DNA from 3 places in the Marinagarivorans cellulosilyticus genome. Region 3 is predicted to be linked to each of the others. Evidence: predicted binding sites of a transcription regulator. Region 3 holds the regulator's gene; each other region holds the start of a gene.
The links. Region 3 encodes PhoB, which activates phosphate uptake and scavenging genes when phosphate is short. Its sites were predicted from a motif close to TGTCATAAANNTGTAACA; they were not measured.
Positions count from the first base shown of each region.

Region 1: MARGE09_RS19700 (substrate-binding domain-containing protein) is a predicted target of PhoB. The motif match lies at 2,995-3,012, and genes of this name have one in related genera.
Region 2: MARGE09_RS14555 (spondin domain-containing protein) is a predicted target of PhoB. The motif match lies at 2,586-2,603, and genes of this name have one in related genera.

Region 1 covers NZ_AP023086.1:4,819,014-4,823,179, reverse strand. Annotated here, with positions in the region: gene MARGE09_RS19715 (hypothetical protein) at 1-701, opposite strand, end outside; gene MARGE09_RS19710 (hypothetical protein) at 701-1,834, opposite strand; gene MARGE09_RS19705 (class I SAM-dependent methyltransferase) at 2,085-2,870, opposite strand; gene MARGE09_RS19700 (substrate-binding domain-containing protein) at 3,054-4,166, shown strand, end outside.
Region 2 covers NZ_AP023086.1:3,608,044-3,612,209, reverse strand. Annotated here, with positions in the region: gene MARGE09_RS14570 (sensor histidine kinase) at 1-268, opposite strand, end outside; gene MARGE09_RS14565 (response regulator transcription factor) at 261-977, opposite strand; gene MARGE09_RS14560 (spondin domain-containing protein) at 1,051-1,767, opposite strand; gene MARGE09_RS14555 (spondin domain-containing protein) at 1,776-2,486, opposite strand; gene cysN (sulfate adenylyltransferase subunit CysN) at 2,694-4,115, opposite strand; gene cysD (sulfate adenylyltransferase subunit CysD) at 4,135-4,166, opposite strand, start outside.
Region 3 covers NZ_AP023086.1:3,085,069-3,089,234, forward strand. Annotated here, with positions in the region: gene MARGE09_RS12350 (DNA repair ATPase) at 1-8, shown strand, start outside; gene MARGE09_RS12355 (rhomboid family intramembrane serine protease) at 16-561, opposite strand; gene phoR (phosphate regulon sensor histidine kinase PhoR) at 582-1,898, opposite strand; gene phoB (phosphate regulon transcriptional regulator PhoB) at 1,923-2,621, opposite strand; gene ubiA (4-hydroxybenzoate octaprenyltransferase) at 2,769-3,668, opposite strand; gene MARGE09_RS12375 (HU family DNA-binding protein) at 3,923-4,166, shown strand, end outside.

The sequences.
Region 1 (4,166 bases), 1.7 Mb from region 3:
CTTAAAAAATCCCAAAACGATGCGAGGTATTTTTCTTCGACTTCTGGGGGGATTTCTTCGTCATCGAACCATGAGTTGCCCACACTGACGCCTGCTGTGATGGCTGTTCTGTAATCCAGCGCAGTGGCGACTGAATAGTCAGGACTATTCATACCGTCTCGTCCTTTTGCAATTGCCCATTCGCGGCTATTAATGTTTTTGGTAAAGCAATCGCTTAATAACACGGGTTTGAAGCCGAGCTCCGCATTACTTTTGGCGAGTTGAGAGTGTACCGCTTGGGTGAGTTGATCGATTTTACGCAGATCGGTAACGCCTTCGATATGTTGAAAACGGCTGACTGTAATACCGAACATACACGAGCCTTTAATTAAAACGAAACCATCGGCATGCACATGGCAGCTCCAGTTATCGCGGCCCAATAACCACATTATTTCTTGGCTCTCTTCGTTCCAGAGTTCTTTAATATTGTTAGGATCAAGGTATTTTGGGCAGGTGGCTAAATCGTTAATATCAAATTGATAATTCGCATAGCGCCAAGGTTGGCTATTACGATCTTGAGCGGTATCGCCTGGGAAGCTAAGTGTCCATTCGCCAAGGTCAAACACATTCAAGGGTTTATGGGCAAAGGTTTCCCAGTGGAATCGATCGGTGTTAATGAGTAAGTCTTTTTCTTGCGCTTGGGTCAGGGTGATAGGTGACATTATATCCAGCCTCCGCTGAGTGATTGTTCCAAGCCTTTTACAATATCGACAAAGTAAATATTGGGTGTACGTTTTGAAAATTGTTCTTTGGCGGCCGTAACAACTTTATCGAGCTGCTGTTGCTTCTCGGGGGCGCGCAAGAAGTTTTGGTAGGTATCCGATGAATCTGCAATCACATGCATTTTGGTAGCAAGGTCGTTGCTTTCCAATTTAACCATGTCGGGCGTGAGCTCTATGCCTACCTGCTGGAGTTGCGATTTTAGCTGGCCAAGCGGTACCTTGGGGTCGATAAATACAAATTCGTGATGCCGGCCCAGTGAGTGCTTTTGCTGAGCATGGTAGTCGCCAAGGGCGGTTAATAATTGCTTGGCGCCATCGCCAAATACATACCAGCAAAAGCGGTGAGTAGTTTGGGACCAAAGGTTGTTTTCGGTATTCAGCATCAGTTGTGCTAATGCTTTGGGTGAGCCTTTTTCTTTGCCGGTTTTTTGCGCTGCACCAATCCATTTGCCGTATTGATCAATGACATAGCTCGGGGTATAGAATAGGGAATATTCGCCGCCTAAGCGTTTCATATCTTTCGCTGCTAGATACCGCCCAAAGGCGACTGCTGTGTTGTCAACGCTGGTTTCGGCTTGGGCGTTAGGCTTTAGAGCCCCTATGGCCCCCAGTGTTGTTGGCATTGTGGTATCGGTGCTAGGGTTAGGCTTCCAGTCGCGACCACGCTGTGCTGAAGAACTTGTATTATAAAGTCCTGGCCCACCCTGCGCCTCGGTTTTTAATGCCCGCTCAAGATCGGTAATGTAAACCGCCGATTTTTTGCTAATGGGGCTGCTTTGTAAGATGGTGTAGGTCACGTAAACGTTTTGGCTGACAAAGTAGTCGCGGTGCTGTGAGGCGTTGCTTAGGTTGCTATCCGATGTGGCTCCACCAGCCACGGCCTTAAGCTTGGTAATAATTTCACCGGCTAAATCACGGCCTAAAGCATCACTAATATCCACGAGCTCCATAAACCGAACAATAAGCTCTGGGTCTATAAATACGGGTCGGCCATTGTCGCCGTTGGCATTGGGGTGAAAGAGAATAAAACGACTGTAGTCAATCTGGTGGGCTTTGAGCGTAGGTATTGGCATAGCGGGTCCTTAGATCCTTAGGTGAATAACATCTCCGTGGCTCGCGGCGTTGTGATAAACGCAGCGAGAATGGGCAGGATTTTAACGGAACTGAAGTGCTGAGGCTAGGTTGATTCGTCGGCTATACCGCCGTCAAGTCATTCAGAATTGTGGATGGTGAGGCACCTGGTGCGCGATTGATAGCGTCGCTCCACACAGCCAAATACGGTTTAGTTTAGGAGAATGGCTTACCCACTTACTGATTTATCAATTACGCTTCACTACCCCCCAGTTTTTTAAGCGCATAAATATCAAACCGTGAAGACTTCCCCTCTAAAGCATAGCTAGGCTTTTTATCGCCTACCGGTGGCGCAATGCGGGGGCGTTTGACGACGATTCGGCATACTTCTTGTGCCAGCGCGTGGGTCAGCAGCTGATCGGCATCACAGTCGTCGCCAATCAATGTGTGAAAAGCCTTCATGCTTTTATTGACTGCAGCGCTTTTTTTGCGGGCAGGGAACATAGGGTCTAGGTAAATAACATCAATGTCCCTTACTGGGCTGCCGATGCTATCGGTATTTAATAATTGCATGCGGGCTAGTACATGTTCTAGATCGGCATTGCCTGTTTGGCTGGCGTGCGCTAAGCCACGCATTAGCCCGTTGCATAGCAGTGCGTGGGCAATAGGCGAGCGCTCTTGCAGTGTTAAGTGGCAGCCCAAGCTGGCCAGTACAAAAGCGTCGCCACCTAAGCCGGCGGTGGCATCCAGTACGCGTGGTTTAAAGCTACCGCTAATGCCTACCGCTTTTGCAATCATTTGCCCTTTACCGCCGCCAAACTTACGGCGGTGGTCTGCTTCGCCTGTGTGAAAACTAACCGTAATGGGGTTTTGCTTGCCTTGGCCATGGCTGTGCAGGCGTACCTCGTGGTTGTCAAACTCTAGGGTGAAGAGGTGGTGTTCTGGTGTTGCATTTAGCTCGATCTTGAGCGTTTGGGCAATGGCTAAGGCTTGATCATAAAGATGATCGCCATTGCAAATAACCTTTAACATATTCATATTTGCCTGCTACTATGGCGTCCAAATCATCTTGGGGTGCCCGTTGCTGGAAGGTGCCCGTAGACCTTTAACATTGCGACACAAGGCTGAAGAAAACGCCACTATCTTCACAATATCGCGATTATTTCATTTTTTTGTCACATAGCCAATTTAGGGTGTGCGCAAATTCTATAGGGGAAGTTTATGCGGCGAACTGTTGCCACGACATCATATCGGCTTTTGTTGAGCGTATGGCTAATGACGCTGAGCGTTATTGGGGTAGCGGCCGACAAAGACGGCGCATTTCCTTTCGCAACCGAGGGCTTGCTGTTTACTATGGCCGGCTCGAATACCGTAGGCGCGCATTTGGCGCCCGCTTGGGCTAAGGCGTACCTAGAATCTAAAGGCTTGCAGGGGGTGTTTATCGAGCCTTTGCCAGCGGCTAACGAATATCGCATTAAGGGCCGCAATGGTACCCGTATGGTGTTTATTGATATACGGGCGCATGGCTCTAGTACTGGCTTCGCTGGCTTAAAGGCCAAAAGCGCAGATGTTGCGTTATCTTCACGTCCTATTAAAACCACCGAGGCTCGATCGTTTGATGTGGCCGGCGGCATGCAAGCTTCTACGGCAGAGCATGTGGTGGCGATTGATGGCTTGGCTGTGGTGGTAAACCCTCGCAACCCTTTATCGACTATGACGGTGGATGATATCGCCAAAGTATTTGCCGGAAAAATCACAAACTGGAAGGCCTTGGGCGGCCCCGATAAGCGTATTAACCTGTATGCGCGCGACGATAAATCGGGCACTTACGATACCTTCAAAAGTTTAGTGTTGCGTAAAAGTGCCACGCTTTCTTCGCGGGCCAAGCGTTTCGAATCGAATGATGAGCTATCGGATGCGGTGGCTGGTGATTTAGGCGGTATAGGTTTTGTAGGCTTAGCTTCCGTGCGCGATGCTAAAGCGCTTGCCGTTAGTGATAACAATACGGCGGCGTTAAAGCCTGAAGTGCTGTTTGTGGCCACGGAAGATTACCCCTTATCGCGCCGCCTTTTTATGTATACGCCGGGTGAGTCCAGTGTGCCGTTTGTAAACGACTTTATTCGTTTTGCGCAGGGGCAAGCAGGGCAAAATATTGTCGAGACTATTGGTTTTGTATCGCAAAACCCTAAGGGCTTGGTTGTTGAGGTGCAAGAGGGGCCCGAGCGTTACCAAGAGTTGGCCAAGGTAATGCAGCGCTTAAGTGTGAATTTTCGTTTTCAACCCAGTAAAGCCGATTTGGATAATAAGGCGTTGCAAGATGTAGAGCGTTTAGCC
Region 2 (4,166 bases), 520 kb from region 3:
AAACATAGAACTCAAAGTTTGGACCAAGCACCATCAGTTTCATAAAGATCATTTTGGCAGCATCTAAATCTAAGCCGGCATCGTTGAAAAGTTTGTATTCTTTATTGACAAGCTTTGCTAGATCGCAATGAAGATGTTGGGTTACCAAGCGCTGATGCGCTGTGGATGCATTAAATAACATGTTGGCGCTTAACGAACCCACAATCAAAAAAATTACCGTTAAGCAAAGGGCCAACTTGGCGTACAAAGTATTTGTTAATTTAACCATTGAATTTATACCCCACGCCCCAAACCGTTAATACATAAATAGGGTTGGCCGGATCTTCTTCGAGTTTTGATCGCAGGCGATTAATGTGTGAATTCACGGTGTGCTCATAGCCGCTGTGTTTGTAGCCCCACACGGCATCAAGTAAATCACCGCGGCTATAAACTCGCCCAGGCGAGCACGCCAAATAGAGCAATAAATCGAACTCTTTTGCTGTTAAATGTACCTCGTCTCCTCTAAGAGAAACCCGCCGCTTATTTCGATCGATTGTTAGCTCACCAAACGTATCCACCGTGTTAGCCACGGGGTCTTGGTAGTGATTAAACTGTACCCGCCGCAACATCGCTTTAACACGCGCTTGCAACTCTAAAATACTAAAGGGCTTTGATAAGTAATCGTCTGCGCCGACTTCTAGGCCAATTACACGATCTGCTTCTGAGTTTTTAGCCGTCAACATCAATATCGGTGTAAAATTTTTGCTTTGCCTTAGCCGTTTGCACAGTGTCAAACCGTCCATTTCCGGCAACATCACATCAAGAATCATTAAATCGAAACCACCCTCTACCGCCAGTGCTAGGCCCTCCCTACCGTTTTCACAGCTGGTGACGTTAAAATCTAATGCCTCTAAATTAAGACAAATCAGTTGGTTAATATCTTTATCATCTTCGACCAATAACAATCGTGGTTGCGATGGCATGTTTGACTGTGACATAAAAAATATCGTTAATAAGTAAAAAGTGAGGCACCTAAGATACCCCACCTATTAGAAAGACTAAACAGGTGAATTATTGAGTCCGTGTCACTTTCAGGTAAAAGCTACCACTATCAAAACGGTAGCTTTCATCCAATACGGATGTTGTTAGGCCACCGTCAAAGCTCACCACGCCTGCATGTCGAGTCACATAATTGTGAATATCATCGCGCTCAGCATCAAAGCCTTCACCACCAACATCGGGGCCCGGCAGTGTGTTGAGCGATTCTGTATTGGCCTCAGTACCGGCATCGTATACCGGTACCGCCATGTGCATAGACTCCCCCAGCATCAAACTGCTGACATCAATATTTTGCAGTCCTACAAAACCATCGTTGGTATAAACTGGCATCGATGCAAAAGAAATATACGCCGGCATCGACGCGGGTAAAGACAAAATAACAGCATTACTAGCGCCTGCTGCCGTTGGACCTGCCGATGCACTATCACTCGCCAGCACACTTGCAAGCAAGGCATCTGGCGAGCCGCTTTCGGCAAGTTGCTCCAGTGCTGGCGATGCTGGCGAGCCAATAGCCCACAGGTTTAGCGGTTGGGTATTTAATAATACCGCTGCCGGCGCTAACAACTGTTTTGCACTGCCATTTGTTATTGAAACTTGGTATTGCGCCATTGTCGTTACTGGAGGCTCATAATTGTTACTCCCTCCGCAAGCCACCAATAAGGCGGATAGCGATAGCGGAGCAAAAGTACTTAGGGCTACATTAAATCGTTTTATCTGAAAGTTATGCATAACCCCTCCTATTTGACAATTACTGTGACTCGGGCAACCGGATTCAACCAGCGATGCACGCTATTATTCAAGTCGCTAATGCCGCCTGTTGTATCATCGTCGCCTAAGCTTCCTCGGTGAATATGAACAAATGGCGCATCTTCGGTAGTAACCCCCATACCATTTACCCCACCTTGTTGCGTTGGATCACCAGGCATATTTTCGTCGCCGTCACCAAGCAACTCATTATTCGCCTCCGTTCCGGCATCGTAGGCATTTAGCATCACATGATAGGTGCCTTTATCGGCAGGGATTTTCCAGCCATTCAAACCAATAAAACCGTCATTTGACGGTAAAAGCATTGCTGTAACACTGAGGTAATCATTGCTGCCAGTATTAATATCGACCATGGGTGAGGTTTGGCCTGAAGGTAAAAAATTTGCCTCGCCCACAGGGTTTAACGCATTAACAGCGCCCATGTCACTAGTATATGTATCGAGATCGCCGATCATACCGAGCTCTGCCATTTTTTCTAACGCCGGTGAAGCCACTTGCCCCACCTCAAATAAAGAAACGGATTCGTTATGTGCGCTAATAAATAATGGGGTGAAATACATACCATAGGTTAAGTTGGTTACGCTAACGGATATCTCGGCAGAGTGAGAGTTAGAAGAAACTCCGGCACCAACAGCAAATAATACAGGCAGTGCGGCGGTAGTCATTAGGCGTTTGAATTTCATGATATTTCCTTGATAAATGTAATGTTATGGTTTTAGGCCCAGCACAATTAGTGCGTAGAGCCAGTCTAAAACCTCAAGATCACATAAATTTCACAGGTCTATCACGTTTTTATCACATCGTCCGAAAAACCTTTTTTCGTCGCACCTTTTATACAGGCACAAAAAAAGGGCTCGTTTGAGCCCTTTTTTATCGGGAAACTACACGTATTATTTTTTGAGTAGCTCGCTTAAGTCTTTGGCATCCCAATGTGGGAAGTGCTTACGCACGAGCGCATTAAGCTCAAGTTCAAAAGCACTGAAGTCAGTTTCAACAACCCCCTTACCTTCTAGCTTTTGGGTCACCATACCTGCACCGACAGTCACGTTAGATAACTTATCAATAACAATAAAGCCGCCTGTTGCACGGTTTATTGTGTAAGGGTCCACAACAACACTTTGATCAAGTTGCAAATCCACAAGCCCGATATCGTTTAAGGCGAGCGCATCGGCTTTGCTAAGCTCTTGCGTATTGACGTCTATACGGTGGCTTATTTTACTGACAATACCATTGGTAACCTTGCCAGCGAATTTGAATTGGTACTCCCGGCCAGCAACTAAAGATTGCTCTGCCATCCATACTAAGTGCGCCTCTAAATGATCAGCAACAGCGACATCATCGTCCACTTTAACAATCATGTCGCCGCGGCTAATATCGATTTCGTCCTTTAGCGTTAATGTAATGGCTTGACCAACAAATGCGCGATCTAAATCGCCGTCGTGGGTAACAATACGGTCTACAACGCTGGTCTTGCCCGAAGGTAATGCTTTAATCGCATCACCTGGCTTAACTTCGCCGGAAGCAATCGTGCCGCAGAACCCGCGGAAATTTAAATTCGGGCGGTTAACCAACTGCACAGGGTAACGGAAATCGGTGATATTTTTATCACCCGCAATTTGCACCGATTCTAAAATTTCCATTAAAGTTTGGCCATCGTACCAAGCACAGCGCTCGCTACGATTAACCACATTATCGCCTTCCAATGCAGACATAGGCACAAAGAAGAATTCATCGACATTCAAGTTTTTCGCAAATTCTTGATAATCTGATTTGATCTTGTTAAATGCTGCCTCGTCAAAATCCAGCAAATCCATTTTGTTCACCGCAATGACCACATGCTTAATGCCTAACAGTGAAGCAATATATGAGTGGCGGCGTGTTTGTGTGACCACACCATAACGAGCATCAATCAGGATAATCGCCATATCACACGTCGATGCACCAGTGGCCATGTTACGCGTGTATTGTTCGTGCCCAGGAGTATCGGCAATAATAAACTTGCGTTTAGCTGTAGAAAAATAGCGATAGGCAACATCAATGGTAATGCCCTGCTCTCGCTCGGCTTGCAAACCATCGACTAACAGCGCTAAGTCTATTTTTTCACCTGTCGTACCGTGCTTAACCGAATCAGACTTTATCGCATCCAATTGGTCTTCATAAATCATTTTGGAATCGTGTAATAAACGCCCAATTAATGTGGACTTTCCATCATCGACAGATCCGCACGTTAGAAAACGCAGGAGCTCTTTGCGCTCGTGTTGAGCGAGGTATTCATTAATATCTGTAGAAATTAAATCGGATTGGTGACTCATAATTGCCTCTAACTCAACCTTAGAAATAGCCTTCTTGTTTTTTCTTTTCCA
Region 3 (4,166 bases):
AAGCTTAGGTAACGTTTATTTACGTCGCCACTGCCTTGGCAGTTTGGCGGCGATTAAAACGCCGGCTAGCGCTCCGAACAAGTGCGCTTCAAAGGATATCTGTGGTTGCGAAGGTAATACGCCTAGAATCATACCGCCCCACAATAGGATAACTACAATGGCGATAAGGAAGGTCTTTAGGCTGCGATTATACCAAGCGTTAGCAATGCCTAACGCCCATAATCCAAAAATCCAGCCGCTTGCGCCAATGTGAATATTGTTGCGGCCAAACAGCCAAACTCCAAATCCACCAAGCACAATAATTAAAAAACTCACACGCCAAAAGTAGCGTATACCGTGCGCCATGGTAATCAGCGCAAAAATGCTTAAGCCAACAATATTATTTAATAAATGGCTAACACTCCCGTGTAAAAAAGGGCTGAAGACAATACCGGCTAAGCCGTTTAGTTCGCGTGGCATAATGCCAAAGCGATTAAGTTGACCTTGAAATAACCCAGTGTTTATTGCAAAAACAGCGCACAACACGAAGACCAAAAAGATAATCGTTTTTATTTTTTTCATTAAGGGTACGCAGTGGCGTGCTATGCGCTATGTTTTAACGGTTTGGCAGCGGAGCGCGCAGGTGGGAAATAACAAATAAATTCGCTACCGCGGCCAGGCGTACTTTTAATAGTAAGCTCTGCGTTATGGCGAAGTAGTACGTGTTTTACGATGGCAAGCCCAAGCCCTGTGCCACCAGAGTTTACCGAGCGACCCGGGTCCACACGATAAAAACGCTCGGTTAAGCGGGGGATGTGTTTAGGGTCTATGCCATCGCCGTTATCGCTGACGCTCACGGTGGTGCCATCGGGGCCTTGTGCAATATCTATAAGAATAATGCCCTCGCTAGGTGTGTAGTTTATGGCATTAAACACAAGGTTGGATATTGCGCTGCGTAGCTCTTGCTCTCGGCCATAAATAAAGGCTTCTTTTGGCCCGTTAACGCTAATCAAGTGTTTACTTTCTGTGCTTATCTGTCTTGCGTCTTCAGCGACCATATCCGCAAGTGTGACTAGTGATACAACCTCTTGGCCGTGCTCTTTTTCATCGGTTTCAAGCCGGCTTAAGGTGATGAGGTCGTTAATAAGCGAGGTCATTCGCCCCGCTTGGCTTTGCATATGGGAAAGGGCTTTGTTCCACACCGGCGGAATGTTGTCGGCATCTTCTAGTGTTTCTAGGTAGCCGCGAAGCACGGTTAAAGGGGTGCGCAATTCGTGGGAAACGTTAGCAACAAAATCTTTACGCATTTGCTCCAGTTTACTTAAGCGCGAAATATCGCGCACTACAATTAAGCGCTCGTTCTGGCCAAATTTATGTACCAGAAACTCCACTTCCATAGAATTTTTTTGCGTTAAAGTATGATCAAGAGGCTCGCTAAAGTCGCCAGTTTCGTAGTAGCGGGTAAATTTGGGGAACCGAATAAGGTTGGTTATTTTTTGCCCTAAATCGATTGCTTGAAAGTTAAATAACTCGCCGGCAGCGCGATTCCACCATTCAATATTACCGCGCCCGTCAACAAGAATAACGCCATCATTGAGGGCGGTTGTCATTTCTTGTACGCGGTGTACCACTGCCTCTAAACGCAGTTTTTCTTTTTCGTGGCGGTTGTACATCAGCTGCACATCGTCAGCGATATCTGCCCATGCACCTTGGAGTTCTTCATTGGGCGGTTCGTTGCGCCGCGCTTGATTAACCCAAGCTTCTAGTTGATACAAGCGGGTAAACTGCCAGGCAATGTAGCCAAAGCTAAACGCTAGCAGGGCCATTACAGTGTGACCTGTCAAAAAACCCATAAGCGAAAAAACACAAAGCCAAATACAAAACCACCGAAATTCGGCTTTTAACCCTCTACGTAACATAGGTACCTATCATTTTTTTGTTGCTTAGGCTGATATCTTGGGCGAAAAGCGGTAGCCAGCGCCGCGCACAGTTTGAATAAAACGGTCGTGCCCTTCAAGTGTTAAAGCCTTGCGAAGGCGTCGAATGTGGACATCAACTGTGCGCTCTTCAACATACACATTCCCCCCCCATACATGGTCTAGCAGTTGGTTGCGGGTGTAAACGCGCTCTTGGTGAGTTAAAAAGAATTCCAGTAAGCGGTATTCGGTTGGCCCCATTTGCACGGGGGTCTCGCCAATGGTGACGCGGTGGCTAGAAGGGTCTAGGCGCAACGCGTCTACCACTATGGGGTCGCCAGTCGATAATGAGTCGGTGCGGCGCAAAACGGCCTTCAGGCGTGCCACAAGCTCTCTCGGAGAGAAGGGCTTGGTGATGTAATCATCGGCGCCGGCTTCCAAGCCCTGAATTTTGTTGTCTTCTTCGCCTTTGGCGGTAAGCATGATAATGGGTGTTTCAGAGGTCAGCTGGTCGCGTTTTAGGCGGCGAGCTAGCTCCATGCCGCTAGTGCCGGGCATCATCCAATCTAGAATAATAAGGTCGGGTTTTTGATCCACAATGATCGCGTGTGCACTTTGCGCGTCGCCCGCCTCTAGGCAACTGTACTCTGCCATTTCTAAAGCCACTCGCAACATGTCGCGGATTGGAGCTTCGTCGTCAACGATCAAAATCGTTTTTGATACCATTTTTAACCACCTGTAACTGCTGTTAGGTTTTCAATTAAGGTGAAGATTAAATAAATCTTTTGTTGCTGTTTTATGACAGCGCCCAGATTACTGTTGCCACTGAGCACCGTAAACGACCATTTTGCGTGCATATTGGCCACGAGCACTTTAGTTGGGAGCGACGCTATAACTCAAAACAATGCCGATAAAAATCAGCATTCCAACCCAGTTGTTGTTGAGAAAAGCTTCGAAACAGCGGGCAGGTTTACGCCCGCGAATTAAAAATTGCTGATAACCAAATAGCCCCGCAGTGCCCATCAAGCTTAGGTAGTAGGGCCAGTGCAAGCTAAAGCTGCTGCCCACAGTGAGCAGAATAATCAAGGTAAAAGCTTGAAGTGCAGCGGTGATGAGGCGGTCGTTTTCAGCAAAGAGAATGGCGGTGGACTTAACCCCAATTTTGAGATCATCCTCTCGATCGACCATGGCGTAAAAAGTATCGTAAATAATTGTCCAAAGTAGCACAGCGATGTAGAGCGTCCACATAGGTTTGGGCAAGTTTTCTGTCACGGCAGCGAAAGCCATGGGGATGGCCCAAGCAAAAGCAGCGCCCAAAACCACTTGTGGTAAATAGGTGTGGCGCTTCATGTAGGGGTAAATAGTCGTCAGTGCAACCGCGCCGAGCCCGGTGATTACCGTTGTGGTATTTGTCATCAGCACTAGACATAGTGCAATAAACAGCAAGCCTACAAAAAGGTAAAGTGCGAAGCGAGGGTCTAGCTCCCCTGTGGCGAGCGGGCGGTTCTTGGTGCGCTGCACGTGACCGTCTATCGCTTTATCGGCATAGTCGTTAATCACACAGCCGGCCGAGCGCATAACGACTGCGCCCAAAACGAAAATAAACAGCTCTGGCCAACGGGGTACGCCTTCAGAGGCAATCCACAGTGCCCACAGTGTTGGCCACAGGACTAAATAGATACCAATAGGGCGGTCTAAGCGCATCAATTGAATGCTGGCCTTAAGGGCAGGGTGCGCCAGTAAGGGCGGAACTTTGACGCGCGCAGCTGCCATGGCGATATGTGTTTTTATCATGTGTAAGCGCGTCTTTATCATTGTGAATGGTATAGCGAAAAGAGCGATTATAGCCCGCAACAGCTCGCGAATGCTAAAGCCATTGCACATCTTGGTGTATTGAGTGGTGCGAGGGTATTAATCTGGCGCGTTCACGCACGGTGCATATGCCTTTACCTTGCTAATAGTCGAGTTGGCAATTAGCCTGTTGTTGATAATTCCCGCTTAATTTCCCGAAAAGAGGATATTTCCCCATGCTAAAAACAGAGTTGGTGGCCTTAGTTGCTGAAAATGCAGGCCTAACATCACGCCAAGCCAGCGAATGCGTTGCGAGCTTTATTGAGCAAATAACCAACGCTTTGGCCAGAGGAGAAAAGGTTAGCTTGATAGGCTTTGGCAGTTTCGCCATTAAACATGTTGCTGCGCGGGCTGGGCGCAATCCTCAAAGCGGTGAGGCGATCACTATCGCGGCGCATAACTCGCCCGGTTTTAAAGCCG